Regions from separate parts of the Bacillus sp. XF8 genome, predicted to be linked through region 1. Evidence: predicted binding sites of a transcription regulator. Region 1 holds the regulator's gene; each other region holds the start of a gene.
What was found. Region 1 encodes Rex, which represses fermentation and respiration genes when NADH is low (regulators of the CRP and FNR family bind a similar motif). Its sites were predicted from a motif close to TTGTGAAATATTTCACAA; they were not measured.
Positions count from the first base shown of each region.

Region 2: J4P91_RS15845 (DoxX family membrane protein) is a predicted target of Rex. The motif match lies at 9,954-9,971, and genes of this name have one in related genera.
Region 3: J4P91_RS00870 (formate/nitrite transporter family protein) is a predicted target of Rex. The motif match lies at 5,972-5,989, and genes of this name have one in related genera.

Region 1 covers NZ_JAGDQK010000054.1:961-9,316, forward strand. The annotation lists gene tsaB (tRNA (adenosine(37)-N6)-threonylcarbamoyltransferase complex dimerization subunit type 1 TsaB) at 1-450, shown strand, start outside; gene rimI (ribosomal protein S18-alanine N-acetyltransferase) at 462-905, shown strand; gene tsaD (tRNA (adenosine(37)-N6)-threonylcarbamoyltransferase complex transferase subunit TsaD) at 905-1,921, shown strand; gene J4P91_RS25935 (ABC-F family ATP-binding cassette domain-containing protein) at 2,472-4,397, opposite strand; gene J4P91_RS25940 (redox-sensing transcriptional repressor Rex) at 4,582-5,211, shown strand; gene J4P91_RS25945 (YdiK family protein) at 5,240-5,431, opposite strand; gene J4P91_RS25950 (CPBP family intramembrane glutamic endopeptidase) at 5,434-6,177, opposite strand; gene groES (co-chaperone GroES) at 6,614-6,898, shown strand; gene groL (chaperonin GroEL) at 6,936-8,356, shown strand, end outside.
Region 2 covers NZ_JAGDQK010000023.1:139,710-152,006, forward strand. The annotation lists gene J4P91_RS15795 (amino acid permease) at 1-289, shown strand, start outside; gene J4P91_RS15800 (DUF1294 domain-containing protein) at 517-771, shown strand; gene rarD (EamA family transporter RarD) at 993-1,934, shown strand; gene J4P91_RS15810 (divergent PAP2 family protein) at 2,012-2,437, shown strand; gene J4P91_RS15815 (terpene cyclase/mutase family protein) at 2,539-4,398, shown strand; gene J4P91_RS15820 (YfhD family protein) at 4,482-4,631, opposite strand; gene fabG (3-oxoacyl-ACP reductase FabG) at 4,764-5,504, shown strand; gene J4P91_RS15830 (aldehyde dehydrogenase family protein) at 5,575-7,059, opposite strand; gene J4P91_RS15835 (YhdT family protein) at 7,334-7,612, shown strand; gene panF (sodium/pantothenate symporter) at 7,616-9,049, shown strand; gene J4P91_RS15845 (DoxX family membrane protein) at 9,385-9,900, opposite strand; gene J4P91_RS15850 (nucleoside hydrolase) at 10,151-11,083, shown strand; gene J4P91_RS15855 (serine hydrolase) at 11,203-12,297, shown strand, end outside.
Region 3 covers NZ_JAGDQK010000002.1:83,425-95,721, reverse strand. The annotation lists gene J4P91_RS00910 (acetoacetyl-CoA reductase) at 1-508, opposite strand, end outside; gene phaR (polyhydroxyalkanoic acid synthase subunit PhaR) at 663-1,145, opposite strand; gene phaQ (poly-beta-hydroxybutyrate-responsive repressor) at 1,344-1,796, shown strand; gene phaP (polyhydroxyalkanoic acid inclusion protein PhaP) at 1,839-2,363, shown strand; gene J4P91_RS00890 (MaoC family dehydratase) at 2,465-2,908, shown strand; gene J4P91_RS00885 (alpha/beta-type small acid-soluble spore protein) at 3,081-3,266, shown strand; gene J4P91_RS00880 (TrkH family potassium uptake protein) at 3,383-4,702, shown strand; yybP-ykoY riboswitch at 4,741-4,915, shown strand; gene J4P91_RS00875 (TerC family protein) at 5,000-5,797, shown strand; gene J4P91_RS00870 (formate/nitrite transporter family protein) at 6,074-6,925, shown strand; gene J4P91_RS00865 (cyclic-phosphate processing receiver domain-containing protein) at 7,165-7,419, opposite strand; gene J4P91_RS00860 (prepilin peptidase) at 7,435-8,157, opposite strand; gene J4P91_RS00855 (LutC/YkgG family protein) at 8,271-8,981, opposite strand; gene J4P91_RS00850 (LutB/LldF family L-lactate oxidation iron-sulfur protein) at 8,981-10,402, opposite strand; gene J4P91_RS00845 ((Fe-S)-binding protein) at 10,419-11,138, opposite strand; gene J4P91_RS00840 (FadR/GntR family transcriptional regulator) at 11,312-12,001, opposite strand; gene J4P91_RS00835 (sensor histidine kinase) at 12,264-12,297, opposite strand, start outside.

The sequences.
Region 1 (8,356 bases):
TTAGCTTGGTCATTGCAAATACCGATTGTCGGCGTGTCTAGCTTAGAAGTAGTAGCTGCGAATGGAGCTAATTTTCAAGGGGTTATTTGTCCATTGTTTGATGGGCGTCGAGGACAAATTTATACGGGCTTGTATACATATAAAGAAGGTCAGCTATCTTCTATAGAAGATGATCGAATTGTTCTTATTGTTGATTGGTTGCAGATGTTAAAAGATAAGGGACAACCCGTTTTATTTATTGGCAATGATGTAGAACAACATAAAGAAACGATTGTAGAATATTTAGGAGAGCAAGCTGTGTTTGCTTCTTGTACAAAGAACAACCCAAGACCAAGTGAGTTAGCATTTTTAGGATTACAAAAAGAGGAGCAAAGTGTGCATACATTTGTTCCAAGTTACCTCCGCTTAGCAGAGGCAGAAGCAAAATGGCTAGAAAGTCAAAAAAAATAGGGGATATCAAAATGGATATTACATTTAGAAAAATGACGACTGATGATATTGCTCAAATTGTAGCAATTGAAGAAGCGTCATTCCCAACTCCTTGGACTGCTGATGCGTTTCATCGTGAATTGACGATGAATGAATATGCACATTATGTCGTAATAGAAAAAGACGATGTGGTAATTGGATACTGTGGATTATGGATTATTATTGACGAATCACATATTACGAACATAGCTATTTTGCCAGAATATCGAGGTCAAAAACTTGGGGATGCTTTGTTGAAAGAAGTAATGGATCAGGCAAAAGAAATGGGAGCAAAAACGATGACACTTGAAGTACGGGTGTCAAATGAAGTAGCGAAGCAGTTATACCGAAAGTATGGATTCCAAAATGGTGGGATTCGTAAACGATACTATACAGACAATTATGAAGATGGTCTTGTAATGTGGGTGAATATATAATGGAAAAAAATACGATTATACTTGGTATTGAAACGAGCTGTGATGAAACGGCTGTAGCGGTTGTTAAAAATGGAACAGAAATAGTGGCAAACGTTGTCGCTTCACAAATTGAAAGCCATAAGCGTTTTGGCGGAGTGGTGCCGGAGATTGCATCTCGTCATCATGTAGAACAAATCACAGTTGTATTAGAAGAAGCATTAAAAGAAGCGAACGTTACATTTGAAGATATTGATGCAATTGCTGTGACGGAAGGACCTGGTTTAGTAGGAGCACTTTTAATTGGTGTTAATGCTGCGAAGGCAGTTGCCTTCGCGCATAATATTCCTCTTGTTGGTGTTCATCATATTGCTGGGCATATTTATGCGAATCGTTTAGTAAAAGAACTACAATTCCCGTTGTTATCACTTGTTGTGTCTGGAGGACATACAGAACTTGTTTATATGAAAGAGCATGGTTCCTTTGAAGTAATTGGCGAAACGAGAGATGATGCAGCAGGAGAAGCATATGATAAAGTTGCACGTACATTATCTATGCCATATCCAGGTGGTCCTCATATTGACCGTCTTGCTCATGAAGGACAGCCAACGATTGATTTACCGCGTGCATGGCTAGAACCAGATTCGTATGATTTTAGCTTTAGTGGATTGAAATCAGCAGTTATCAACACTGTGCATAATGCAAAACAACGTGGGGAAGAAATTGCACCAGAGGATTTAGCAGCTAGCTTCCAAGCGAGTGTAATAGATGTACTAGTAACGAAAGCAGCGCGTGCAGCAGAAGCATATGGTGTAAAACAAGTGCTTCTTGCTGGAGGGGTTGCAGCGAATAAAGGACTTCGCGCTTCTTTAGAGGAAGAGTTTGCTAAGAAAGAGGATATTGAGCTAATCATTCCACCTTTATCATTGTGTACAGATAATGCAGCGATGATTGCAGCCGCAGGTACAATTGCATATGAGCAAGGAAAACGTGCAACATTGGCTTTAAATGCAAACCCAGGGTTAGACATTGAAGCATAGTTATACACAAAATTAACCACAACCTGTGGATAAAACCCATATTATTTGTTGATAATATGGGTTTTATTGTGTATATAAAATGTGGATAACTTTTTTATATTTTGGGGATAATGTGGAAAAGTTATTTTTGCGTTTATGTTATAAAGGTGAATATGTGTATAAAGTTGTGGATAAAACAGGTGAGGTCAGACCTTTGACGATTGTCCTTTTTATCCCGCTATTTGCGGGCAGTAGTACTCCCACCTCAAAATTCTGTGAAAGCAAAGAAGTTAAGTGGGAGATAAACTGCCCGTAAAAGCCCGATTGGTGCGGGCTGATAATCAGTAGGGGATGGAGAAAACCCCCCACTGATTAAAGTTTCACTTTATATGTAAAATATATTGCTTTTTTCGGATGAAAAAATAAACCAGGAAGTTGAATGATCTTCAACTTCCTGGTTTTTACTATTTAAGTATAGAGAATGTATTCTGCTATTCAAGAGCAATGATACCCCCACTTGAAGACTCTGCAAAAGCAAAGGAGTTAGACCGGGACAGATAGAAATTTCACTTTATACGTGTAATTCTTCCCATTCCGCCATGAATTTCTCTAGTTCTTCTTGTTTTGTTTGCTTTGCTGTTGTAATCTCACTAGCTCGTTCGTAGTCAGCGTATACTTCAGGCAGACAAAGCTCCTCTTCTAATTCTGCAATTTCTTCTTCTAACTTTGCAATGTTTTGTTCGATTTCCTCAATTTTCCGGATACGTTGTCGTTCCTGCTTTTTACGTTCTTTTTCTTCAAGATAGCTTAATTTTTCTTGAGCAATGCTTTTTTGAATAGGTGTATCATTTTCTTGCTGTTCAAATTCCGCACGTTCAATCATTTCATTTTTCTTTTCGATATAGTAGTCATAGTCACCTAAATATTCTTGTGCTCCTTCTGTTGATAACTCAACCACTGTAGTTGTTACACGGTTAATAAAATAACGATCATGGGAAACGAATAAAAGAGTTCCTGGATAATCAATTAAGGCATTTTCTAAAATCTCTTTACTGTTTAAGTCGAGATGGTTTGTTGGCTCATCGAGAATCAGTAGATTAGATTTTTGCATCATCAATTTTGCTAGAGCTAATCGAGCCTTTTGACCACCACTTAGGGAAGATACTGGCTTTAATACATCATCCCCTGTGAATAAAAAGTTACCGAGTATCGTGCGAATTTCTTTTTCTGGCTGAAGCGGATAATCATCCCATAGTTCGTTTAGAACACGCTTAGACGATGTTAAGTTTGCTTGCTCTTGATCATAATATCCAATAGAAACATTCGAACCGAAAGAAACTTCACCGCTTAATGTATTCAATTTATTCACAATCGATTTTAATAATGTAGATTTCCCAATACCGTTTGGACCGACTAGTGCGACACTATCACCGCGGGTTAAGCGCATATTTACATGCTCAATAATCGGCTCTTTGTCATATCCAATTGAAACATCTTTTACTTGTAATACATCGTTTCCACTTTGTTTTTCGATATCAAAGTGAAAGGATGCGGACTTAGAATCACCTGATGGCCTAGTCAGTAATTCCATTCGATCTAATTGTTTACGGCGACTTTGTGCGCGTTTTGTTGTAGATGCACGGGCAATGTTCTTTTGGACAAAGTCTTCGAGTTTAGCAATTTCCTCTTGTTGTTTCTCATAACGTTTCATTTCCTGCTCATATAGTGCAGCTTTTAAATCTAAATATTTACTGTAGTTACCAACATATCGTCTGCTTTCTTTATTAGAAATTTCATATACTTGTGTAACAAGCTTGTCTAAAAAGTAGCGATCGTGGGAAACGATTAAAATAGCTCCAGGATAGCCTTGTAAATATTGTTCAAGCCATGTTAATGTATCGATGTCTAAATGGTTTGTTGGTTCGTCCAAAATAAGTAAGTCTGGTTTTGTTAATAGTAGCTTCCCAAGAGCAAGTCTTGTTTTCTGTCCACCACTTAACGTAGAAATCGTTGTTTGGTGTGTTTCAACTGGAAAACCAAGTCCACTTAAAATGGAGCGAATATCAGCTTCATATTGATAACCACCTTGATCTTTGTAGTCTAACTGTAATTGATCATAATCAGCGAGTAATTTTTCGTACGTAGCAGCATTTGAAAAGTTCTCTTCCTTACCCATTTCCTGCTCTAACCTTCGAAGTTTCTTTTCCATTTGCTGCAGATGAGTAAAGACGGTAAGCATTTCATCCCAAATTGTTAAAGAAGTTTCTAAACCAGTATTTTGGGCTAAGTACCCAATTGAAACATCTTTTGGCTTTATAATTTCTCCACCGTCGTGAGATAGTTCACCGGCAATTATTTTTAATAATGTGGATTTTCCAGCACCATTTCGACCAACTAGTGCAATGCGATCCTTTGTTTGAACTTCCAATTTAATGTTTGCAAGAATTGTTTCAGCACCGTATAATTTTGAAAGCCCATTCACTTGTAATAAAATCAATGTTTTCACCTCAAATAATTTCTTAACTTTGCCATGTTTATATTTCTCAATCATACTAAAAATAGTGTATAGTTTAAAATAAAGAGAGAAGTCTTCTCTCTATTATACAAGGAAAGTCATAAGTGCTAAACTTCTGTATTTGTTTTAAGTCTATGAACAAAGATAGGAAGAGAGGAGAGGTTATATGGATCAGCAAAAGATTCCACAGGCCACTGCCAAACGATTGCCTCTATACTATCGATTTATCCAAAACTTATCTCTTTCTGGTAAGCAACGTGTTTCATCGGCAGAATTGAGTGAAGCGGTGAAGGTAGATTCCGCGACAATTCGAAGAGATTTTTCATATTTTGGAGCGTTAGGGAAAAAGGGATATGGGTATAATGTGAATTATTTACTATCATTTTTCCGAGAAACGCTCGATCAAGATGATATAACACGTGTAGCACTTATTGGAGTGGGTAATTTAGGGACCGCTTTCTTACATTACAATTTCACGAAAAATAATAATACAAAGATTGAAATGGCGTTTGATGTCAATGAAGAGAAAGTTGGAAAAGAAATCGGAGGAATTCCTGTATATCATTTAGATGAATTAGAAGAACGTTTAACAAATGATATACAAGTGGCAATATTAACAGTGCCTGCTACCGTTGCACAAGCTGTAGCGGATCGATTGGCCGAAACAAATGTACATGGAATTTTAAATTTTACACCGGCACGATTAAATGTTTCAGAAAATATAAGAATTCATCATATTGATTTAGCTGTAGAATTACAAACACTCGTTTATTTTTTGAAAAATTATCCACAATAAAACGCAGAGGAAATCCCTCTGCGTTTTATTATTGCTTTTTCTTTGTAAATTTGACTAAGATAAGTCGAAGTGCCAAATTAAAATCAATTGTTGCCATAGCAGCAAACAGCATTGTCCAAAAGTTCCAAATTGTATCTGTAACGTTCGTAATTGCGAAACGTGTAAAGACACATCCGAGAAGGAAATACAGTGCTGCCATGAACAATGGTGAGTTCCTCATATTTAAAATCCTCCGATAAATCCTTGCATTTTTTCTGCTTGTTTAATCATTTCTTGTATTTGTTCGTTACTTACTACTACTTGGGTTATTGCAACTAGTGAATTCATCGTAACGTGAGCCATAATAGGAACGATGATTCGTTTTGTTTTCACGTATAGAAAAGCGAAAACAAGTCCCATGGAAGTGTATACTAACAAATGTGTAAAATCAAAGTGAATTGCTGCAAAAACAAGTGAACTAATAATTGCCGCGATAAAGAAATTAAATCTTTTATAGAGTGTTCCAAATAAAATTTTTCTAAAGACAATCTCTTCTAAAATAGGGCCGATGATAGAGATAACAATAAGAAACCATGGAGTAGCTCTTGCTATTTCCATCAAATCTTGGGTATTTTGAGAACCGGGCTTAATCCCTAATAATCGCATTTCAATATTAGCTGCGATTACTTGAGCAAACATAGCTAAAAAGAAACCGATAAATATCCAGCCGATTGTAGCAGAAATACTAGCTCGCTTAGTATCTAAATGTCTTTCGCGGATATCGGTTCTAAGTAGCCAAAGTATAATACATAATGCAATAAAAAAGCTGATGATTGACCAGTGCCCAGCCATGATTTGTATTTTTTGCTCTCGTGAAACCGCCATATTATCGTATAGTCCTGTTTTGAAAAGGAGCCACACTCCAACAATTCCCGATAATTGCATCAGAATATATGTAACTATAATCCACCAATATTGTTTTTTCAAATTGGTTAACCATCCTTTCTAACTCTAGTTTATGAGATAAGGCGGGATAACATGTAAATATCCAGCCGGGGATACATAATAACTGTCCCTATTATTATTTTTTTGTAAATCTTTCATTGAAAGTGAAATTGGAGACAGGAAAAAGCTGTACCTATAGAGAAAACAACTTATGGTATCTTTCATATTGTAACATACGGTAAGTGGAAAAACTGATTCATATACAAAAGGCTTTCTTGAGAATGGTTATAACGATAACAGAATTATTTCCTTTAGGAAGTTGTATAGAAAAAGTTTATATAGTAATTTGCGAAAAAATTATGATTTTTTTACTTGCAAAAGAAAATTAGATTATTTATTATTATAAGTGTGTTAGCACTCAGTGTCTTCGAGTGCTAATAAAGAAAATTTACATAGAAAAATGAGGAGGTTATTGTTCATGCTAAAGCCATTAGGTGATCGCGTTGTAATTGAGCTTGTTCAAGCAGAAGAAAAAACAGCAAGTGGTATTGTATTACCAGACACTGCAAAAGAAAAACCACAAGAGGGTAAAGTTATTGCAGTAGGTACTGGTCGAGTGCTTGAAAATGGTGAGCGTGTTGCTTTAGAGGTAGCAGCAGGTGATCTTATCATCTTCTCAAAATATGCAGGTACTGAAGTGAAATATGAAGGTACAGACTACTTGATTTTACGTGAAAGTGACATTTTAGCAGTTATCGGTTAATTATATACATTTTAAAAATCCAAGGGGGTCAAATATTATGGCAAAAGATATTAAATTTAGTGAAGAAGCACGTCGTTCGATGCTTCGCGGTGTCGACACTCTTGCAAATGCAGTAAAAGTAACGCTTGGACCAAAAGGTCGTAACGTTGTACTTGAGAAAAAATTTGGTTCACCACTTATTACAAATGATGGTGTAACAATTGCGAAAGAAATTGAATTAGAAGATGCTTTCGAAAACATGGGTGCAAAATTAGTAGCAGAAGTTGCTAGCAAAACAAATGACGTAGCTGGTGACGGAACAACAACTGCAACTGTATTAGCACAAGCTATGATTCGTGAAGGTTTAAAAAACGTAACAGCTGGTGCGAACCCAATGGGTCTTCGTAAAGGTATCGAGAAAGCTGTTGTTGCAGCAGTAGAAGAATTAAAAACGATTTCTAAACCAATCGAAGGTAAATCTTCCATTGCACAAGTAGCTGCTATCTCTGCTGCTGATGAAGAAGTAGGTAAGTTAATTGCTGAAGCAATGGAGCGCGTTGGTAACGACGGCGTTATTACTTTAGAAGAATCTAAAGGGTTCACAACAGAATTAGATGTAGTAGAAGGTATGCAATTTGATCGTGGATATGCATCTCCTTACATGATCACTGATTCTGACAAAATGGAAGCTGTCCTTGATAACCCATACATCTTAATCACTGACAAAAAGATTTCTAACATTCAAGAAATCTTACCAGTGTTAGAGCAAGTGGTACAACAAGGTAAACCACTTCTTATCATTGCAGAAGATGTAGAAGGCGAAGCATTAGCTACATTAGTAGTAAACAAACTTCGTGGTACATTCAATGTAGTTGCTGTTAAAGCTCCTGGATTTGGTGACCGTCGTAAAGCAATGCTAGAAGATATTGCGATCTTAACTGGTGGTGAAGTAATCACTGAAGAATTAGGACGCGACTTAAAATCTGCTACAGTTGCATCTTTAGGACGCGCTGGTAAAGTGGTTGTAACGAAAGAAAACACAACTGTAGTAGAAGGTGTAGGTAGCACAGAACAAATCGAAGCTCGCATCGGTCAAATCCGTGCGCAATTAGAAGAAACAACTTCTGAATTCGATCGTGAAAAATTACAAGAGCGTCTTGCTAAACTTGCAGGTGGCGTAGCAGTAATTAAAGTAGGTGCAGCAACTGAAACTGAGTTAAAAGAGCGTAAACTTCGTATTGAAGATGCACTTAACTCAACTCGTGCAGCAGTAGAAGAAGGTATTGTTGCAGGTGGTGGTACTTCACTTATGAACGTATACACTAAAGTAGCTTCTATTTCAGCTGAAGGTGACGAAGCAACAGGTATTAACATTGTACTTCGTGCTTTAGAAGAGCCAGTTCGTCAAATCGCAATCAACGCTGGTCTAGAAGGATCTGTTGTTGTAGAACGCTTAAAAGGCGAAAAAGTAGGCGTTGG
Region 2 (12,297 bases), on a different contig from region 1:
TTTGAATTTATTGGCGAATTTAGTGAATATGGGAACGATAACAGCTTTTATATTTGTATCTATTGCTGTAATTGTACTGCGTAAAACAAAACCAAATATTGAAAGACCATTTCGTGCACCATTGGTTCCTTTTTTACCAATAATGTCAATAATAAGTTGTATGTATTTAGCTTTAAACCTTTCTCAAGTAACTTTAATCAGTTTTATGGTTTGGATTATGATAGGTATTTTCGTTTATTTTGTGTATGCTAAAAAACATAGCAATGTAAGAAAAGGAAATAGCGCATAAAGTGTAACAATCATCCCCTAAGACTGGTTGTTAGCTTTCATCAATTTCAGTTTTTACTGTACGCGAATAATGGGATAAGTAATTGAAATAACAGCTGTAGGCTGAAAAGATAACTTGTTTACAAGTTATCTTTTCAGCCTACAGCGATTTTTTATTTGTATAAAAATAAAATTGCTATTATTGTAGAAAGGATTAAATGAAAAAAGAAAGCGATGTGAGAATTAATAATGTTCGTAAAATGTATGTATATAATATGTATTAGTGTTATTGCTTTTTCGATGATGGGGCTTGATAAACGTAAAGCAGTGAAAAAACAATGGCGTACCCCTGAGAGTACATTGTTTTTAGTGTCTGCAGCAGGAGGAGCAATCGGAACGTGGATTGGAATGTATGTTTTTCACCATAAAACTCATAAAAATAAATTTAAAAGGGGTATACCACTTCTTGTTGCTATAACTTCATATGCTATATGGGTGATTTAGGTTTAGTTGATTAATTAAAGTGGGTGCTACAAATTAGGTTTCTATGAGGATTCTACAAGGAATTTAGCTGTTTTTACTAGGTTCCGAAGTATGTAATATAAAATAATTGAGTTTTTTGGAAAGGGAATTATATTGTCGAAAAAGATAGGAAGAGAATATTTGTAAAGATTTAAAGATACACCTTATAATGAAGAGAAAAAGAGAAGAGGAGAACAAGGAAGATGGAGAGTCAAACAGCACTGCAAAGAAAAGGGGTATTATATGCGGCTGGTGCTTATATGATGTGGGGAGTTCTTCCTGTTTACTGGAAATGGGTGGGGGAAGTTCCTGCAGAAGAAATATTAGCACATCGTATTGTTTGGGCGTTTGTTTTTATGTTACTGATTTTGGGGATATCAAAGCGATTGGGGAAATTTTTTAGTGAACTTGTGAGCCTTTTTAAACGACCTAAATTATTAATTTCGTTAACAATTGCTTCCATTTTAATTAGTGGGAATTGGTTTGTGTACATATGGGCTGTAAATCAGAATCATATCATTGAAGCGAGTCTTGGTTATTATATTAATCCACTTGTAAGTATTTTACTTGGTACAGTTTTTTTGAAAGAAAAACTTAACTTTTGGCAATATGTTGCAGTTGGTTTAGCAGGAATAGGCGTTATTATTTTAACGTTTCGATATGGTTCGATTCCGTGGATTGCTCTTTCACTGGCGTTTACATTTGGATTATATGGGTTAACAAAAAAATTACTGAATTATGATGCAATGATAGGTCTTACGATGGAAACAATGATTGTGACGCCACTTGCGGTTATTTACTTGATTATGACTGGTGAGCATGGTTTTGGTTCATTTGGTTCTATTTCAAGTGCTTCAACGTTACTGTTAATGGGAGCAGGGATTGTGACGGCATTGCCGCTTTTTTATTTTGCAAAAGGAGCACAACTTATTCCGCTCTATATGATCGGTTTTTTACAATATATTGCACCGACCATCAATCTAATTTTAGGTGTCTTTATTTTCCATGAGCATTTTACATCGGCTCATACGACAGCATTTTTCTTTATTTGGATTGCATTATTAGTATTTTCAATGGCAAAAACAAAGTTTTTACTACGGAAGCAACCTAAATTTCTTAAAAATAAATCAGCAAAAGTATCATAAAGCGTAGTATTTTCTACGCTTTTTTCTTTATACTTATAGTATAGAATTTCCATTACAGTCAGTAGGGAGCTGAAAATATGGAAACAATTTTACATAATGATCCACTTATGGCGGCTGTACTTGCCTGGTTTTTGGCACAGTTAACGAAAGTCATTTTTAAATTAGTAAAGATGAGAGAATTTGATTTTGCACAGTTTTTTGCTTCTGGTGGAATGCCAAGCTCTCATTCTTCAACGGTTACAGCGTTAGCAACAGGTGTTGGAATGGTGGAAGGGATAACGAGTGCAGTATTTGCTGTCGCGGCTATTTTTGCCATTATTGTCATGTATGATGCTTCAGGGGTAAGGCTTGCAGTAAGTAAGCAGGCAAAGATTTTAAATGATTTTTTTCACGGTAGACAAACGGAATATAAAAAATTAAATGAACTTGTCGGACATACACCTTATCAAGTTGTTGTTGGAGCTATTTTAGGAATTGTGGTTGGAGTTGGATATTGTTTATGAGCAGAACGTGTATCTTTACATGTTCTGCTTTTATTTGTTTTACACATAATTGTTTATCAAACGGAATATCGTATACGGATTTAGAAAGGGGGGTGAAGAGAGTGTTATTATATGAAAAAGTGTGTGAGGAAGTTAATCGGAAAATTACTGCACTGCAAACCATGCAACAGCAAGACGGAACATGGCGATTTTGTTTTGAGGGATCACCATTAACAGATTGCCATATGATTTTTTTACTCAGATTATTAGGTCAAGATAAAGAAATAGAGCCATTTGTGGCAAGACTTGCATCTCTTCAAACAAATGAAGGAACTTGGAAGTTATACGAAGATGAGCCTGTTGGTAACTTGTCCACTACAATTCAGGCATATGCGGCTTTACTTGCCTCTAGAAAGTATACGAAAGAAGATATAAATATGAAACGAGCTGAAGCGTTTATTCGTGAACGGGGTGGGATCGCACGTGCTCACTTTATGACAAAGTTTTTATTAGCGCTTCACGGGGGATATGAATATCCCTCATTATTTCACTTTCCAACCCCAATCTTATTTTTACCCGAAGATTCCCCGCTCAGTATATTTGAGCTAAGTAGTTCTGCACGTATTCATCTAATTCCGATGATGATTTGTATGAATAAACGATTTGCCGTGTCAAAAATCATACTTCCTAATTTAGATCATATTTCAGGAGGGAGTAAGACGCAGTGGTTCCGTGAAGAACGTTCCCCATTTTTTCAAACGTTACTTAGAGATGTGAAAAAATTTTTATCGTATCCTTTATCTCTACATCATAAAGGATATAAGGAAGCAGAGCGTTTTATGATCGAACGAATTGATACAAATGGAACCTTATACAGTTATGCGAGTGCTACATTTTATATGATTTATGCATTGCTTGCGCTTGGATATTCGATTCAGTCTCCGCTTATTTCAAATGCAGTATTAGGACTGAAATCTTATATATGGAATATGAACAAGGGGGTACATCTTCAAAATTCCCCATCTACAGTGTGGGACACAGCTTTATTAAGCTATTCGTTGCAAGAAGGGGGGGTACCATATGATAATCAAATGATTCAAAAAACGACAGATTATTTACTACAAAAACAGCATAAAGAGAAAAAAGATTGGAGTGTGCATGCCCCATCACTTGACCCTGGAGGTTGGGGATTTTCAAATATTAATACGACAATTCCTGACATTGATGATACGACAGCTGCCCTGAGAGCGTTAGCACGAAGTCGAGAGGGAAATCAAAGGGTAGAAGAATCGTGGGAAAAGGGAATCGAATGGGTAAAGGGATTACAAAATAACGATGGAGGTTGGGGAGCTTTTGAAAGAGGTGTCACAAGTAGTTTTCTGACCCATTTCCCCCTTGATAACGCAGGTGATATGATTACAGATCCATCTACGCCAGATATTACAGGCAGAGTATTGGAGTTTTTTGGAACATATACTCCGCATGAATTAAAAGATGATCAAAAAAATCGAGCAATCAGATGGTTAATAAATGCACAGGAGAAGAATGGATCGTGGTATGGAAAATGGGGTGTAAGTTATATATATGGTACTTGGGCAGCCCTCACAGGTTTACGCGCTGTAGGAGTTCCATTTAATCATCCCGCTTTACAAAAAGCAGCTACATGGTTAGAGAGTATTCAACATAGCGATGGAGGTTGGGGTGAATCTTGCAGGAGTAGTATAGAAAAGCACTTTATTTCGTTACCTTTTAGTACACCATCACAAACAGCATGGGCACTCGATGCACTTATTGCTTTTTACGATAAGGAAACGCCTGTTATTCAAAAAGGGATTTCTTATTTACTTTCACATCCAACTCGGAATCAAGATTATCCTACAGGTATAGGATTACCAGATGGATTTTATATTCGCTACCATAGTTACCCTCATATATTTCCATTCCTTACTTTTGCACATTATGTCAAAAAATATATGAAATAAACCGAGAAATCATCTCGGTTTATTTCATTTTTTATGGGTAGTAGTAGGTCCCAATTGAAAAAGGATAAGGGCGAGATAGCACCTTATTTTTGTTCAGACTGGCGTTTTTGACGTGCATCGGCGGCGTCAGCACGTGCGTTTGCTTCTAAGTCATCGTGATCAGCGAGTTCACGAGAGAATTCTACATCGATGCCATCAGAAGTTTTATTTCGTCCTAGGTTCTTTTTGTTCATTCGACACAATCTCCTTGTGTTTATGCTATGTTGCAAGTTTAGTTTGACACAAATAGACTTTTTTATACAAAAAGGATTTAGAAAGCGCAGAGCCGAAATATACAGTATAAGTAATAGAAATGGGGGAGAGTAATGGAATTTTTAAATGGGAAAACAGCTGTCGTAACAGGAGCTGCACAAGGGATAGGGAAAGAAATTGCTTGTACTTTTGCAAAATTAGGTGCAAAGGTACTAATCAGTGATGTAAATGAGGAGAAATTAAAAGAAACAGCAAAAGAATTTTTGGATCAAGGATATGATGTAAGCTTATATGCATGTAATGTGAGTAATCAAAACGAAGCGAAATCATTAATTGAATATGCGGTTCAAACATTCGGTGGGATACATATTTTAGTTAATAATGCTGGAATTACAAGAGATGCGATGTTACATAAAATGGAGAAATCAGCTTGGGAGCAAGTAATGCAGGTGAATTTAACAGGTGTATTTTATTGTATGCAACCGGCACTTCTTTATATGAGGCAGCAGCAATTTGGACGTATCATCAATATCTCTTCTATTAGTAGGCAAGGAAATATTGGGCAAGCGAATTATGCTGCAACGAAAGCGGGTGTCATTGGATTAACAAAAACGGCAGCAAAAGAAGTGGGTGGATTTGGTATTACTTGTAATGCCATTTGTCCCGGTTTTATGGATACAGATATGACAAAAACAATACCAGATAAAGTGAAAGAGAAGATGGTTAGTGCAATTCCAGTTGGACGAATTGGAACGCCGCAAGATATCGCAAATGCAGCAGCCTTTTTAGCTTCAGAGTATGCTTCATATATTACAGGAGAGGTTCTAAATGTTAGTGGTGGGCTGCAAGTGTAAGGCAGGGGAATTGCTACTTTATTCTTCAAAATGTGGAAAGAGCCTGACTTCAAAAGCCAGGCTCTTTTAGTTAGTTCAGGTTCACCCAAACACTCTTCACTTCTGTATAGTTGTTTAATGCATAGGATCCCATTTCGCGACCAAGACCAGATTGTTTAAATCCACCAAATGGAGAAGCAGCATCAAATACGTTATAACAGTTTACCCAAACTGTACCAGCTCGTACTTTACTTGCAATATAGTGAGCATTTTTTACATTTTCTGTCCATACCCCAGCGGCTAAACCAAAAGATGATTTGTTTGCACGTTCAATTACTTCATCAATATCATTAAACGGCAACGCGGAGATAACAGGACCGAAAATTTCTTCTTTGGCAATTGTCATTTCATCATTTACATCTGCGAATACTGTTGGGGCAACGAAATACCCTTCTTCAAACGGTTTATTTCCACCACAAAGTACTTCCGCACCTTCTTCAATTCCTTTTTCGATGTATCCCATTACACGTTTTTGTTGTTCTTCAGAAACAAGAGGTCCAATTGTAGTTTGAGGATCTAGGCCTGCACCTTGTGTTAATTTCTTTGAGTAAAGAACAAGGTCAGCCATAACGTTATCATACATTTTCTTTGGAATAAATAAACGTGACCCAGCGCAGCATACTTGGCCTTGGTTAAACATAACGCCAGAAAGGGCTGCTGGAATTGCACGAGATAAATCAGCATCTGGTAGGATAATATTTGGTGATTTACCACCAAGTTCTAGCGTAACGCGTTTCAATGTTTCAGATGCTTGTCTCATAATTTGTTTACCAACAGGGGTCGAACCTGTAAATGCAATTTTATCAACGAGAGGATGATTGACAAGAGCTTGTCCAGCTGTTTCACCGAATCCTGGTACGATGTTAACAACACCTTTTGGGAATCCAGCTTCTTCAAATAATTCAGCTAAGTATAGAGCGGAAAGAGGTGTTTGTTCTGCTGGCTTCAACACGATTGTACAACCAGTTGCAAGAGCAGCCCCCATTTTCCACATTGCCATTAGAAGAGGGAAGTTCCATGGAATAATTTGACCAACAACACCAACAGCTTCATGGCGTGTATAGTTAAAATATTCACCGGAGACTGGGATTGTTTGACCGACAATTTTTGTAGCCCAGCCAGCGTAATAACGCATATGTTCAATTGCAAGTGGAATGTCTGCTGCTAACGTTTCACGGATTGGTTTTCCGTTGTCTAATGTTTCTAGTTGTGCTAGTTCTTCTTTATGCTCTTCCATTAAGTCTGCAAGTTTGTACATAAGACGGCTTCGTTCAGCGCCGCTAATACGTGACCAAGGACCTTCATCGAAGGCTTGTCTTGCAGCCATTACTGCTTTATGAATATCTTCGCGACCAGCTTCGGAAACGATAGCAAGTGTTTCACCAGTTGCTGGGTTAGGAGTTTTAAACGTCTTACCGGAAGCGCTTTCGATGAACGCTCCATTTACATATAATTTTTTTGTTCCTTGAAGAAACTTCTCTACTTTTTCATGAAGATTTACAGCTAGTTGACTCATTGTATAACCCCCTTGAAAATATAATGTAAACGCAGTACGAGACGGCGTTTATTCCTGTAACAGGGTTGTAAAGAAACTAGGTGAAAGACCTCTAATTTTAATCATAAATAATAAAGACTGAAAATTCAAATTTCATTTGCGTTACAATTGTAAAAATTATGTAATAAATAACTGCATTCTACATGATTATAAAAATTTCTGTGCGTTTTTGTTTTCTAGTAGGAAAAACTAGAAAAACAATGGTACAATTATACCTCGTGAGAGGAGGGGAAAAATGAAGAATCATCATGATGATCCACGTTTTCGAATTGCCCATAGAGAAGCGTTAATTGGTCTTGGACTCGCTTTTATTAATTTTATAATATGGTATGGATTTGCTTATGGGCTTGGTAGTAAGGATCCAAGTGAGTATACATATGTATTAGGTTTTCCAGCATGGTTTTTTTATAGCTGTATAGTTGGATTTGTTGTAATGGTTATCCTTCTTATTTTAGTTGTACGTTTTGTATTTCAAGATATTTCGCTCGATGAGGAAGAAAAAAGTGAGGAATGATAAATGAATTGGTACGTAATAATTCCAATGATAATTTCTTTTATCATTGTATTTTTAATTGGTGTATATGCATCAAGGCGTGTACAAGCGACGGCTCATAATAAATTTTTACAAGAATACTTTCTTGGAGGCCGTGAGCTTGGCGGTCTATTATTAGCTATGACAATGATTGCTACGTACGGTAGTGCGAGTAGTTTTATCGGTGGACCTGGTATTGCATATAATATGGGGCTTGGATGGGTATTATTGTCAGCGATCCAGGTTGTAACGGGTTACATCGTCTTGACAGTAATTGGTAAAAAATTTGCGATCATTGCAAGAAAGATGGAAGCAATTACGCTTATTGATTATTTAAAGGGAAGATATAATCATAAAGCAGTGGTCATTCTTTCAGCATTATGTATTATTATCTTTTTATTTTCAGCAACAGTTGCCCAGTGGGTTGGAGGCGGAAGGTTAATTGAATCGTTAACAGGTCTTTCGTATACAACGTCTTTATTTCTTTTTACATTTTCTGTACTTGTATATGTTTTAATTGGTGGATTTCGAGCAGTTGCTTTATCTGACACATTACTCGGCATTATTATGTTGGCGGGTACGACAATTATTTTAATTGCAACGGTGATTGCTGGTGGCGGAATTGAAAAGATCATGCAAGAACTCGTTCAAATTAATCCCAATTTAATTACACCGTTTGGAGCGGATGGTAGTTTAACGAAAACGTATGTGACGTCATTTTGGATATTAATTGGTGTTGGTGTTGTTGGATTGCCGCAAATTAGTGTGCGCGCGATGTCTTATAAAAATTCAAAAGCAATGCATCAAGCGTTAATTATCGGAACAATTGTTGTCGGTACAATTATGATTGGTATGCACTTAACGGGTGTGTTTGCTCGTGTAGTACTTCCAGGCATAAATGTACCTGACAAAGTGATGCCACTTCTTGCGATGGAAGTATTACCACCTTGGCTTGCGGGGATCTTTCTCGCTGCACCAATGGCGGCCATTATGTCTACTGTAAACTCACTATTATTACTTGTGAGTTCATCAATCATTAAAGATATATATGTGAACTATATCAATGAAAAGGCTACGGACACGATTATCAAAAAAGGAAGCTTGTGGATTACTGGAATCGTCGGTTTACTCGTGTATGCAGCAGCTATTAAACCACCGGATTTTTTAATTTGGTTAAATTTATTTTCTTTTGGCGGATTAGAAGCAGCATTTATTTGGCCTATTGTTTTAGGACTATATTGGAAGAAGGGAAATGCAACTGGTGCACTCGCTTCAATTCTCGTTGGTGTTGGTTCTTATATGATATTTCACCTTTGTTTCCCAAAACCGTTTGATCTGCATACAGTCGTGTTTCCAATTTGTTTTGCTTTCATTGCGTATATAATAGGTAGTATACTAACGTCAAATAAAGTAGCGTAAAGATATAGATTTGAATAAAATATACAAATTAGATATGTTCAATAGTTTTTAATCAATGATTGAAAAAGATGTTTGGATTAGAGTAGAAGAGTTTATGCTCTAACCAAATAAAGTGAAACTTTAATCAGTGGGGGTTTTCTTCATTCTCCACTGATTATTAGCCCTCACGAATCGGGCTTTTACGGGCAGTTGATCTCCCACCTAACTTCTTTGCTTTCGCTGAACTTTGAGGTAGGGGTCTTACTGCCCGTTAATGCGGGATAAATTTGTTATATAAAAAGTAGAGCTCTAATAGATTTCAATAAGAGCTCTACTTTTTATAATAAAAAATCTATTTATGATGCACATTTACGTGTAGGATAGGTTGGACAGTTAGTTTTGTTTTTATGGAAAAGCTTTTGAAAAACAAATCCGTCTAAACCGACGCGTCCGGCATTATGGCCTGCTACTAAAATAAGTATAGATAATAGCATCATATTTGGATTCGTACTCACTGTTCCACTTAATAGAAAAGCAGTGTTCATGATAACCCCGAAAAATGCAGCAGTTTTAGTAAGCCCTCCAAAAAGAAGCCCAAGCCCGACTAAAATTTCACCCCATTGTACGAGAAAGCTAAATAAATCAGCATGTGGAAGAGCAAAATGTTGTAGAAAATCAGCCCACCAACCTTGTACAGCTGGATGATCTCCACTCGCTTTCGCAATGGCACCTTTTAAAAATCCACTTGCGTTAAATGGCTGGCCGAAAAGCTTCCCTAATCCAGCAGATAACCAGGCATACCCTAAATATAAGCGAAGAGGTAATAGAATAAATAATGCTTTTTTGTCATTACGTAAAAAATCAATAAACATAATAAATTCCTCCGATACATAATAAAATGTATTTACAAGTTTATTATGTATTTTTGTGAATCGAATCACAATGAACGAAGTTTGAACAAATGGTTCCATCGAATGATTTTTTTGAATAATTCATTATTTGTTCAAAAAGCAGTGTGCAAATAATGCGTAATTATTATTTGGGGTGTTTATGCTCTAAAAAATAGCTAACATGTATTTTCGTTTATACCATAATAAGAGGTGAAGGGATGGAGGGAGTGCCATGAAAAAGGTGCTTTTTTTGGGGGATCCTGGTATTGATGATTCTTTAGCCATTATGTACGGGCTGTTACATCCTGAGATTGAAATTGTTGGGATTGTAACTGGATATGGAAATGTAACACAAGAGCAAGCAACGAGCAATGCAGCGTATTTAATGCAACTAGCAGGTAGAGAAGATATACCGATTATTAATGGAGCGAAAATGCCGTTGTCGGGTGAATTTACAACATATTATCCTGAAATTCATGGAGCGGAAGGTTTAGGACCAATTCGTCCTCCAAAAACCATTCAACCAAATATTAAATCGTTTTGCACAATTTTTGACATTATTAAGCGTCACAAAAAAGAAATTATTATTGTTGATGCAGGGAGATCGACAAGTTTAGCAATGGCATTCATATTAGGAAGAGATATAATGAAAGATGTAAAAGAGTATTATTGTATGGGTGGTGCTTTCCTTATTCCAGGGAATGTTACGCCTATAGCAGAGGCGAATTTTCATGGTGATGCACTTGCTGCAAATTTAGTCATGCAGTATGCAAAAAACGTAACATTAATCCCTCTAAATGTTACAAGTGAATCAATCGTTACACCTGAAACTGTAAAATATATAAAAAAACATTCACAAACTGCATTTAACAAATTAATTGAACCTATATTTCAATATTATTATAAGGCATATAAGAAAATAAATCCGAAAATTACCGGAAGCCCCATTCATGATGTTGTTACGATGATGGCAGTTGTGAATCCTTCTATGATTGAATATGTATACCGGAAAGTAGATGTGGACTTAGAAGGTAGTGCAAAGGGCGAAAGTATTGCTGATTTCCGGCCGCAACCTGATGCAACAGCTCTTAAAAATTGGATGAGAATTGGATGGAAATTAAATTATAAGAAGTTTGTTGAAAACTTTGTTCGAATTATGACATAGACATAATAGGAGAGTGCAAGTTACAATGATAGAGACGATTATTTAGATAATCGTCTCTATTGTTTTGTTTATAACTGTATATAATAGATAAAAGATATAAATTAGGAGAGGGAATTCACTTGAGAAAAGTTATAATATGTGCGGGAATCATTGGTGTATTCATAGTGCTTATATCCGGTAACTTTTTAGTGAAAAAAGTTTGGAGTTCTAATAATGATGATGCTGAATATATTGCTTCATTTGTTGAAGAACATAAAGAAGAAAAAAATAGTGCCTTACTTATAAAAAGAAATGATAAAGTTGTTTATTCTGTAAATACAAATGTTGTGTTACCAGTTGCCAGCACGATGAAATTAATTGTCGCATTTGAATTTACGAAACAAGTTGTAGACGGAAGAATTGATCCAAATAGTTATGTGTCAATTGATGATGTAAATCGTTATTATGTTCCAAATACAGATGGTGGTGCGCAGAATCGTTGGCAAAAGTATTTAATAAGAACTGGAAAAATGGATGAAAATGCAGTTTCTTTAGAAGAAGTTGCGAAAGGGATGGTGAAGTTTAGTTCAAATGCAAATACAGAATATTTAATGGATCGACTTGGACTAGATTATATTAATCAAAATTTACAAAACCTATTACTTCCTTCACATCAACCGTTATTTCCTATCGTTTCTGCTCTATACATTCCGGGATATTTGCATAAGGAATTGCATATTCCCAAATATAAATTAGAGAAAAAGCTAAAAGAAATGTCTTCAGAAGAATATCGTCGCTATGCCATGTTAATACATGAGCGGTTAAAAGAGAAAGGGCCATTATTACAAAAAGAAATTCCACTCTATTTAGAAGAAAAATATGAAAAAATATGGTCAAATAAGTTGCCAGCTGCATCTGCGAATGATTATATGGTGCTTCTAGAAAAAGCGAATCATAAAAAAGGATTTACAAAAGCTGAAGAAAAAGAGTGGGCAAATCTCGTTGAAACGGACATGAAAGCAAAGAAGTATCGTAAGACATTCAGACATGCAGGGCAAAAAAATGGTTATACACCATGGACGTTAACAAAAGCTGTTTATGCTACTGATAAACTTGGGAATTGTACAGAAATCGTGTTTTTAGCAAACCAATTGGATGAAGATGATAGTGCAGAGCTTCGTAAGCACTTGCGGAATTTACATTTCCAGGTGCTACAAAGTGAAAAATATGATGCA
Region 3 (12,297 bases), on a different contig from region 1:
ATGATTTTGTAAACCCTAACATACCAGCTTTTGCTGCCGAATAGTTTGTTTGACCAAATCCACCAGCTTGCCCAATAATAGAGGAAATACTAATGATTCTTCCCTCCTCTGATTCTGTTATGTAAGGAAGTGCAGCACTTGTTGTATTAAACACACTACTTAAATTCACGTCGATTACGCGATCCCAGTCTTCACGATTCAACTTTTTGAAAGTACGATCTCTTGTAATACCAGCATTATTGACAAGAATATCTACCTTACCAAAATGATTCACAGCTTCATCTACAAGGCGCTTCGCATCTTCTAACTTAGAAACATCTGCCTGAACTGCATATACATCATGACCCTCTGTTCCTAATTCATTCACTAAATTTTCAGCCGCTTCTTTACTGCTATTATAGTTAATAACAACCTTTGCTCCTTCTTTTGCTAACGCTACTGTAATCGCTTTACCAATTCCTTTTGCTCCACCTGTTACGATTGCTACTTTACCATTTAATTGAGTCATTTCTTTTCCCCCTTTAATGAATTTGTGAACGATAATGAATGAAATTGGCACTTGTATAAAAAGTCCCATATATAGATTTTTTCGCCGTTTATCCTGTCTCAAAAAGAGGTTCTCCCTACCCTTTTGGTGACATTTAAACAAAGGCGCTTCTTCATCACTTTTTATTTTCTGGTTTCACTGGTGCTTTCGCCGCTTCTTTCACGGGTTCCTGTAACTTTGCTAACACTTCATTTTGTTTTTCAAGTAATTCTAAAATCTTGTCTACCTTATTTTCCAATGTATGAATATCTTGTTTCACTTTTGTTACGTCGCGTTTTAACGTAGGAGATTGTCCTAGAGATTCTGCTTTTTCTTCCAAAAACTCCTCGATGTTATCAACTTTATTTTCTAAGTTAATAACAAGCGTAGCTACTCTTGCTATATCTTCTTGGGTTGGCATGTTCACTTTTTCTAAATATCCCTTTGTTGCATCATTTAACATCTTCTGATAAAACAAATTCAAATCTAGAACGCTTCCCATCCAAGCAGAATACTCTTCTGTTTTGATTGTTTCATTGAGCGCTTTTCCCCAAAATGTTTCGGTCTGTTCATAAGCTTCTTTCCATGCTTGTAGTGGATCGAATTTTTGATCAATCACTTCTCCTACACTCCTTTATTCGTTTTTGAAACAATTCAACCTATTCACTATTTTCTAATATTCTGAATAAAACTTCAAGTCTGTATTTTATTTTTTTCTATATTCCAACAAATGTATTGACATTAAAAACAGATAGGTGTAAATTGCACTTATAAGCAAAAAATTCCATCTAACTGATTCATGAGGTGATGTACAATCATGCTACATAATGAACCAGGCCAACAAGAAAGTTTGGAAAAAAACCAAGCGAAACAACCAAACTCCATGCCAAAAAACTTCTTAGTTCCCTTCTTACTTCTCTGTCTAAAAGACTGGAGTCTTCACGGTTACAAACTGATTCAAATGCTAATGGATATCGGCTTTTCTTCTGTTGATCAAGGTAATGTTTATAGAACATTACGCAAGTTAGAAAAAGAAAACCTTATTTCTTCTACTTGGGATACAAGTGAAGGAGGGCCAGCAAAGCGAATTTATTCTTTAACAGAATATGGAGAGCAATATTTAGCAACATGCGCGACCTCTTTTGAACATTATCAAAATATGCTGCGGACGTTTTTCACGTTATACACCAACGCATTCTTTCCATTTTCTAATTCTCCAGAAAAGGATGAGAAAAACTCTTCATCTTCACCTGGTGGTACAGCAGAATAATCTGCGTTCACAATATGCAAAAAAACATTTGGAGGTCAAACCATGGAAACTAAACCATACGAACTTGTCGATGCATTTTGGAAAAATTGGTCACATTCTCTTTCCCTTTTCTCTTCAGCAGGAAAACAATTAGAACAACTTACTTTAGAAACATTAAAACAACAACAGGATGCTTTGCATAAATTAACAGCAGGAGTAGATGAACTGGAAAAAGAGCTACAACAATTCACTGCCCAATTTAATAGTCAATATACAGAATACGTGAAGCAATTCACAGGTAACTCCTTAAATGAACAAATTAACGAATGGAATGAAAAATGGAACGAACTTTCTAATCATATTCATCAACTTACTGTGTCTCCAACAAAAACATCTTTGTCACTTCTTACTCAAACGAGCGGCCAGTTTGAAGAAACAACAAAACAATTCATTGAACAACAACAAATCCAACGTGATGAGGTTCAAAAACAACTGGAAGGTTTTTTGGAAGAATTCAAATCTACACAACTGGAACTCGTAAAAAAGTTCGAGGAAAATTCAAAAAATCTATTTACTTCCATCAAGTAAGGAAAATGTGGCAGCTTACCGCAGAACAAACTAGACTCTTTCTTCCTCCCATTACATCAAGATGGCTTACATTTTTCAATATGGAAAAGAAGGAGGAAAAAATGAATCCATTTCAAGAAGCGCAGTCTGTTCAAGAGCTTCATTATGATGAGATTCAAGTTGGCGATCAAGCATCCTTAACAACAACGATTACTGATGAAGACATTATCACTTTTGCAAAACTGACTGGGGATGTAAATCCAATTCATATTCTAGACTCTTTTGCAAAAACAACAATGTTTAAAGAAAGAATTGCACACGGTATGCTTGTTTCAGGATTTATTTCTACCGTTCTTGGAACAAAATTACCAGGAAAAAATACAATTTATTTATCACAAAATGTATCATTTCGTGCACCTGTAAAAATTGGTGACACCTTACGCGTAGTCGCAGAAGTTGTCAAAAAACGTGATGATAAAAAAATTATTACGTTGCAAACAAATGTATATAATCAATTGAATGACATAGTTGTCGAAGGTACAGCAACAATACTGAAAAAAGAGTAGCACATTTGCTACTCTTTTTTCGTATCCAAGAACTTCTAATCTCACCGATTACTTCCGTGTATGGCCAAACATATAACACATACACTAACAATACCAGTTTATACAGTGAGCACACCCCTTCACTGCTCATTAAAAACAAATAAACCGGAATATAAATTAGGATGTGTTATTAATGGTAAAAACAAATAAATTACTTGTTCCTGGTGCTGAGCAAGCATTGGAACAATTTAAATATGAAATTGCTCAAGAATTCGGTGTAAGCTTAGGTTCTAATACAGCATCTCGTTCTAACGGATCTGTCGGTGGCGAAGTAACAAAACGTCTCGTTTCCTTAGCACAACAGCAATTACGTGGATAACCCTATAAACAATGGCTTCAGGAGGCAGATACATTCTGCCTCCTTTCCTTTTCAACATATAACCTCCTCTTTTTTCACATACTATAAACAGCAAATAACAAAGAAAGGTGTACACTATGAAACGTATTAACATCGGAATGAGCCCGCCCCGCGTGCTTATTTTATCTTTTGTCATATTATCTATTGTGGGGACATGCCTATTAAAACTTCCCATCGCTACTACAACTTCAATATCTTGGCTTGATGCCTTATTTACAACTGTTTCTGCATTTACGGTTACAGGATTAGGGGTTGTCGACACTGGAAAAATATTCACATTGTTTGGTCAACTTGTTATTTTAACACTCATTCAAGTTGGTGGTCTTGGAATTATGAGTTTTGCCGTACTGATCGCAATTATGCTCGGAAGAAAAATTGGTCTCCAAAACCGTATTTTATTACAACAAGCACTAAACCAAACAAATATCGGTGGAATCATCCGTCTCGCAAAATCATTATTTCTATTTTCTTTTACTATTGAATGTTTTGCTACCCTTCTTCTTGCTTTTGAATGGATTCCAAAATACGGTGTTTCCAGTGGATTATATTATAGTTTTTTTCACGCGATTTCGGCATTTAACAATGCTGGATTTTCTATTTGGACTGATAACTTAATGTCACAATCTCATAGTATACTCGTCAACATAGTGATTTCTTCTCTCATTATTTTAGGTGGAATTGGTTTCACAGTCATAGTGGATATAAAGAAAAAACGAAACTTTAAGAACCTTACGTTACACTCTAAACTTATGATCTCGTTTACTCTTATTGTAAATGTAGCTGCTACAATTTTAATTTTTATATTTGAATTCCATAATCCAATTTCCATGAAAGGATTTACACCGTTTGAAGAAGGACTAGCAGCCTATTTCCAAGCTGTTTCCACACGTACAGCTGGATTTAATACTGTAGACATAGCACAACTAACAAAACCATCACTTTTACTAATGATGTTACTCATGTTCATCGGCGCTGGTAGTGCTTCAACAGGCGGAGGCATTAAATTAACAACCTTTTTAATTGTGTTATTAGGAGTACTTAAATTTTTGCAAGAGCAAGATGATATTGTCATCTTTAAAAAATCAATCAAAGATGGTTTGATTGTAAAATCACTTGCCATTGTAGTCATTTCAATCTCATTTATTTTCTTCGCTATATTAATTTTAAGTATCACCGAACAAGTTCCCCTCTTAATGAGTGCCTTTGAAGTATTTTCGGCATTTGGGACTGTTGGTCTGAGTATGGGACTTACCCCTAAACTTACAATAATCGGGAAGCTAACCATTATATTTATGATGTTTTTTGGAAAAATGGGCCCTTTAACATTAGCGTTTACTTTTGCACGTAAAAAACAAAGAAAGGTAAAATATCCGAACGAAGACATTTTAACAGGTTGACAAACATTTACAACATCCATATAATGAAAATACAATAGCATATTTCCAAAGGGGAGTAGCGTCCAAGAATTTATTCTTGGAAACAAAGTCGTCATTACGTAGAACCTAGTTCTTCCGGCTTTGTTGGCATTTTCATTACATATGTCTAGCAAGACCTTTGCCTATCAACGGCAGAGGTCTTTTTTATATTCATTTCCAGTTCCTTACATCGTTGATAGGTTGGAGTATGGGGAAACTAAACAGTGGGGAAAACCTCTTCACTTGTTTAGGATTTATATAAATGAGAGGAGAATGTACATGGATGTATCATTATTATTGGAGTATGGTTGGGTATTATTAATTTTAGTTGCACTGGAAGGAATTTTAGCAGCTGATAATGCGCTAGTTCTTGCAATCATGGTAAAACATTTACCAGAAGAAAAACGAAAAAAAGCATTGTTTTACGGATTAGCAGGAGCTTTCGTCTTCCGTTTTGGATCATTGTTTATGATTTCTTTCTTAGTCGACGTATGGCAAGTGCAAGCAATAGGTGCGATTTACTTAATGTTTATCGCCGGTAACCATTTATTCAAAACTTACGTTAAAAAGAATACACATGAGGAATCTGAAGAGCAAGAAACAAAGAAAAAACAAGAAAACTTTTGGTGGACAGTATTTAAAGTTGAAGTTGCTGATATTGCGTTTGCTGTTGATTCTATTTTAGCAGCTGTTGCATTAGCGATGACTTTACCAAAAACAGGTCTTGGTACAATTGGTAGCCTTGATACAGGACAATTCCTTGTTATTTTTGCAGGCGGTATGATTGGATTGATTATTATGCGATTTGCTGCATCTGCTTTCGTACAAATATTAAAACGTAAACCAGGTTTAGAAACTGCTGCTTTCTTAATCGTTGGTTGGGTTGGTGTTAAATTAGCTGTTTACACATTGGCTCACCCTGCTTTAGGCGTTATTCCACACGGTTTTCCAGAGTCTACTCCATGGAAATTAGGCTTCTGGATTGTATTAATCGGAATCGCAGCTGGCGGTTGGTTTTTATCAAAAGATACAAATGTCCAAACTACACAAAAGAATTTGGATGAAAAAGCGCTGTAAAAACAGCGCTTTTTTCATTTATCTCACATTAACTATGTCTCTCAAAAAATAGATGGATAACAACAAATCCATTAGACATCTTTTTTAGATAAAACTTCCCTTCCCCTATACTTTTACAAACATAAAATATTATACCACATTTTGTTAGCGCTTTCATTTTAAGGTATGTCCTTTTTGTGAAACATTGCACAAACTTATTGAAACTAAAAGTAAATACGTGTACCTTATTCATATGAGGAGTATTTACAGACAATGTACTAAAGGAGCGTATTACTTATGCTAGAACAAGGATTAGCTTACGTTGTACAACTTGCGCAGAAGAAGAAAAAAATGCTGGATGCAAATCCAATGCAATACTTCATTCGCGCTGCACTAGCTGGCATCTATATCGGTTTTATTATTGTATTATGTTTTAAACTAGGTAACTTTTTTCATATCGCAAATTCACCCGGAACATATTTAACAGCTTCGATGTTTTTTGGTATTGCCCTTATATTAATTATATATGGCGGAGCTGAATTATTTACAGGAAATACAATGTATTTTACAGTTGCAACTTTACGAAGAGAAACAACAATTGTCGATACACTTCGCAATTGGGGTGCTTGTTATGCAGGTAATTTAGCAGGTGCAATATTTTTTGCATTGCTATTTTATGCAACTGGTATTTTTGAAACAATTGATCATGAACATTTAATGAGTAAAGTCGTTGAAATAAAAATGGGAACACCAACAGTGCAATTATTTTTCAAAGCGATTTTATGTAACTGGCTCGTGTGTCTTGCATGTTTCCTTCCTTCTCAAGTAAAGGGAGATACAGCAAAAATACTTATTATGATGTTTCTTGTCTTTACTTTCTTCTTATCTGGTTATGAACATAGCATTGCAAACTTATCATTATTTGCACTATCTTTATTATCACCACATCCTGATACAATTTCTTTCGCTGGTGCTATCCATAACTTAATTCCGGTTACAATCGGTAACATTATTGGTGGCTCCGTATTCGTTGGTATGGTATATCACTATATAACAAAAAATAATCCAGAACCTAAAATGGCAGAAGATAACGCAGAATCGGTTCAGCCAGAAGAGATCATTCCTTTACAAGCACATATGAAACATTAAGAAAAAAGTTCCAAGGGTTTCCTTGGAACTTTTTTAACTTCCCGTACATTTTACTTGTATATTTCGGGAAATATCTCCCGCTTCCTTTCCCTTATTTACCCCGCATTAACGTGCAGTAAGACCTCCACCTCAAAATTCAATGAGAGCAAAGAAGTTAGGTGGAGGATCAACTGCACGTAAAAGCCCGATTGGTTCAACTAATAATCAGTAGGGGATGAAGCTCCCTACTGATTAAAGTTTCACTTTATCCGCTCTAACATGTACTGCATACCAATTGAATCATTTGTATGTAGATGAATTTCCTGTACGTAAAGACCTTCCGTGCAAAAAATTTCTAAAAAATCCAAACCACTTTTCTGACGCCATCCCATATTATAATCAAGAGATAGGATACTCACATCATAGTCTCTAACAATTTTGACAGCATCTTCTACCGTTGTTACTAAAACATAACCGAATGGACAAGGTCTTTGATCATCCATATACACGTTCATCCTCTACCTCTCCTTTTACTCCAAATATATCATAACCAAATAACAGACTGTTCCAAGTGCAATAAACGGTCCAAATGGCAATGGTTGCCTGGATGTAATACGCTTTAATAACATGCCAATTCCTAAAAAACAAAGGCCTAAACTAGAAGCAAAGCAAAGCGCAATAAAGATTGCTTTCGCCCCTATTATAAATCCAAGCAATGAAAGTAATTTCACATCGCCTCCTCCTAGTCCATTCGGAAATATGATTTGAGCGAGATATAACACAATAAATATCGTTACTCCACCGATCAAGCCGTCCCACCAAGGAACGAGTGAAATAAAAATACGTTCTATTATAAATAAACAAGCAAAATAGAGTAAAATCACATCTGGAATCAACATATAGAATAAATCTGTCATTGTAATAATAATGAGTAAAGAAAGTAACGTCCATATAAGAATTAGTTCTTTCTCCATTCCAATCACACACGCAGAAAAAAGAAATGTTCCCCCTGTTATTCCCTCAAACAATATATAAGTAAAGGGGATTTTCATTTTACAATGATTGCATCGACCTCTTTGCAAACAAAACGAAATAATTGGAATAAGTTCTTTTAGCCTTAGCGTACGGCGACAATAGTGACAATAAGAACGCGGGGCAATAATGGATTGTCCAATCGGAATACGCACGGCGACAACCGTATAAAAAGAACCAAGCACCGTTCCTATTAAAAAAGCATATAAATAAAATGTCATACCACCCTCTCCTTTCCTCAAAAAATATAGCAAAAAGAGCGCGGTACTTCCATTTCACATTATCTTTGTTCTAATAAAAAAGCAGGCCATTTCTTAGCCTGCTTTTCTCCATTTTACACTACAAAATAATATGCTTTTAAAGGTCCATGTACACCTACAACAAGATTCATTTCAATATCAGCTGAGTTACTTGGTCCCGTAATGAAGTTAATACAAGATGCTACTGCTTCTCCATTCTCTACACGCGTATTCATATCCTGAACCGCTTGTGTAATACGTGGAACAAGGGTTTCACGCGGTATAATAGCAAAGTATACAGTAGGTAGGAAATGTAAAGAACGCCCTTGTCCTTTATGACTTTGCACGACAATCGTTCCCGATTCTGCTAACGTATAATCACTAAATGCAATACCGATATTTGCTTTTTCAGCTAAGCGAATATTTTCTTCTTTTTTCTCTGGATCCCAAGCGTTTACCTCAACATTTTGGCTCGGAAGCTCTGTAGAAAATAAAGAGTTCAAACCGTACGTATTAAAACGTTCGTCCTTCGATAATAAAATAGGTCCGCCACCGTTTTCAGCAATTACTTTTTGAATGGCTGTACTCAGTTCATCCTTTGTCGTTTCAATTACAGTCGTATGAATGTTCGTACACTGTTTCTTAAATACCTCTAGCAATTCTTCCTCTGAATAATCTTTCAACGTTTCTAGGTTTACATTATTTTTCCAAGTGGGACGCTGCACTCCTTCTGTTTTACGTGCACGCCCGAGTTCTTTAGCAATATTCTCTAAAAAGGAATCACGGTTTTGAATTGTCCCTGTCATCAGTCGTTCCCGCCTTTCTTATGATCTTTATACCAATCACGGAATCTTTCCTTACTTGGAGCTGGAAACTCACGAATATCCGTCCAGTTTTTCAGCGGTCCTACACCCTTCGTTACACGATTACCAGATGTAAATGGACTCATAGCAGTCGGAGCAATTTTTGATCCCATTTTATATAAAGATGCGGAAGACGCACCCATACTAAACATCTTCATTGCTAATTTTTCTGCAAGCGGTGCGCGTCCTTCTTTCTCAACAATGACCTGGCGATGTTTTAATAACAAGTCATGTAATGGAATTTTTACTGGACAAGCTTCTGTACATGCTCCGCATAAACTAGAAGCATATGGAAGCTCTTTATAATCGTCATAGCCACCTAAAAGTGGTGTTAATACTGCTCCAATTGGACCAGAATAGATTGATCCATAAGAATGACCACCAACATGACGATATACAGGACATACGTTTACACAAGCTGCACAGCGAATACATTGCAACACTTGACGGAATTCAGAACCTAAAATTGTAGAACGTCCATTATCAACAACAACTAGATGGAATTCTTCTGGTCCATCTACTTCCTCTTGCTGAATTGGTCCTGCTACCGTTACATAACTTGTTAATTTTTGACCAACCGCACTGCGGCATAGTAAACCTACAAGAACATCTAGTTCTTCCATAGTTGGAACCATACGTTCCATACCCATTACTGCAATTTGTGTTTTTGGAATAGACATAACAAGGTCAGCATTTCCTTCGTTTGTGACTAAACAAAGAGAACCTGTATTTGCAACTGCGAAGTTACATCCCGTTACCCCAATTTCAGCATCCATAAATTTTTCACGAAGTTGTTTACGAACAAACTTTGTCATTTCATATGGATCATCAGAATTTTCATACCCAAGCTTTTCTTTAAATACATCACGAATTTGAGTTCTGTTTTTATGAAGTGCTGGTGCGATGATATGAGATGGTGGATCGTTATCCACTTGTAAAATGTACTCACCTAGGTCACTCTCCAGCACCTCACAACCTATTTCTTCAAGCGCATGGTTCATACTAATTTCTTCCGTTACCATCGACTTTGATTTCACAACTTTTTTAGCTTGCTTCTTTTTCGCTACTTCTTGAATGTACTGAGCTGCTTCTTCTTTCGTTTTCGCAAAGAAAACATGTCCGCCTCTTTTAGATACATTTTCACTCAGTTGCATTAAATAGTAGTCTAGGTTTTCTAACGTATGCTGGCGAATTTGTTCACCAAGTTCACGCCACTCTTCCCAGTTTCCTAATTCATCGGCTGCTTTTAATCGATTTGTATATAAACGCGTTTGTGCAGAAGATACTGCACCGCGCATAAATGAATCTTGAATTCCATCGCCAACGCGATCATTAAATTTTTTCTCACTGATTTTCATAGACATAGCTTATGTTCCCCCTTCATGAGCGACTATTCAATACCTCAGCAATATGCATAACTTTTACTTCTTTACCTAAGCGCTCAATACGTCCGCCAATGTTTAACAAACACCCACAGTCAGCACCAATTAAATAATCAGCACCTGTTTCCATCACGCTATCTACCTTTTCATCAACCATTTGCTCAGAGATTGGTGTCATTTTAACTGAAAACGTTCCCCCAAAACCGCAACAATTTTGTACGTTTGGTAATTCTTTTACAGTTAATCCTTTTACATTCGATAGTAAAATCCCTGGTGCTTCTTTTACTCCTAGCAAACGTGTCATATGACAAGATTTGTGAACAGTCGCTATTCCTTCTAAGCTAGCTCCAACATCTGTAATTTTTAACACATCTACAATAAATTGTGTTAATTCATATGTTTTATCTGCCACTTTTTGTGCACGCGGTGCCCATTTTGGGTCATCTTTAAAAACGTGTGGATACTCATGAAACATTGTCGCACAAGAACCAGATGGTGTAACGATATATTCTGCATCTTCGAAAGTTTCAATCATATGTTTCATCGCTTCTTTTGCTGCTTCTACATGACCGCTATTATAAGCTGGTTGTCCGCAGCAAACTTGAGCTTCTGGAAATTCAATTTCACAACCTAAATGCTCCAACAATTCAACCGTTGCTTTACCGACGTTTGTTTCAAACATATCGACTAAACAAGTAACAAACAAAGTAACTTTCATAATTATGATTCCCCCTCATTACAACTTCGCCAACAATCATATGGTCATCAGATGACTTAACGGAAAGAAGAAGCTAGGCATAACCAATTCTGCCTGATCCTCCCTTTCTAAAAGAAAACGCTTACCTAATCTTTCTCTATTTTATCAGAAAAATGAAATTTTGAAAGATTAAATCATGAATTTATATCTTGTCTACCTGTGACAATATGTTCTACATTTGTTAAATGATTTAGCATTGCTTGCTGTGCCAATTCTACATCTTGCTCCAATACCGCATCATAAATAGATTGATGCTCTTCTAAAAGTCGTTCTGCTGTCGTTTGTTCACCATATAAAATAATGCGTCTTGACTCACCAATCGTCTCAGCAATCATTTCCGAAACATGATTCATAAGTTCGAGTAAGATGTTATTATGCGAAGACTCTGCAATCCCCATATGAAAATGAAAATCCGCTTTTTCACCAGCTTTTTCATCTCCAATACTCTTTGCCATTTCATCTAACCAATGCTTCATATTTTGTAAATTATCTTCCGTACGCTTTGCTGCAGCTGCTCGAACTGCCCCCACTTCAAGCACTTTTCGTACTTCTAATAAATTTAAAATATCTTCCTTCCTCATTAACAACGTATTATTTAACGATTTTGTTAATGCTGAAGAGTCGAAGTTCTTCACATATGTCCCTTCTCCTTGTTTCATTTCAATTAAGCCCATTGCTCGCAAAGCACTCAGCGCTTCGCGAACTGCAGATCTGCCAACTTGAAACTGCTCAGCTAATTGGTGAACAGGAAGAAGTTTGTCACCAGGTTTTAACGTACCATTTTTAATCATTGTTAAAATGGCTTCAGATACCTCTTCGTAAATTTTTTTCGGTTTAATAGATTTGTATTCCAGTTAAATCACCTCAGTATCATCCAAACAACAATTAAAACGATTTATAAGAACATAGCATCCATACCTATTTTAGAACGAATTGGTAAGAAGTACAAATGTTTTGTTCATAAAATCGTCAAATTTTTGCTATATGGAGGGAATTAATGGTTTTAATTACCATTATTAGACCATATCTGGTTTTTCCACCTGTATTACAGCCTTCCCTCTGAAAAAGAAGAAGCATGCTTTAAGACTAAAACATGCTTCCTTCTTCATTTATATGTAAC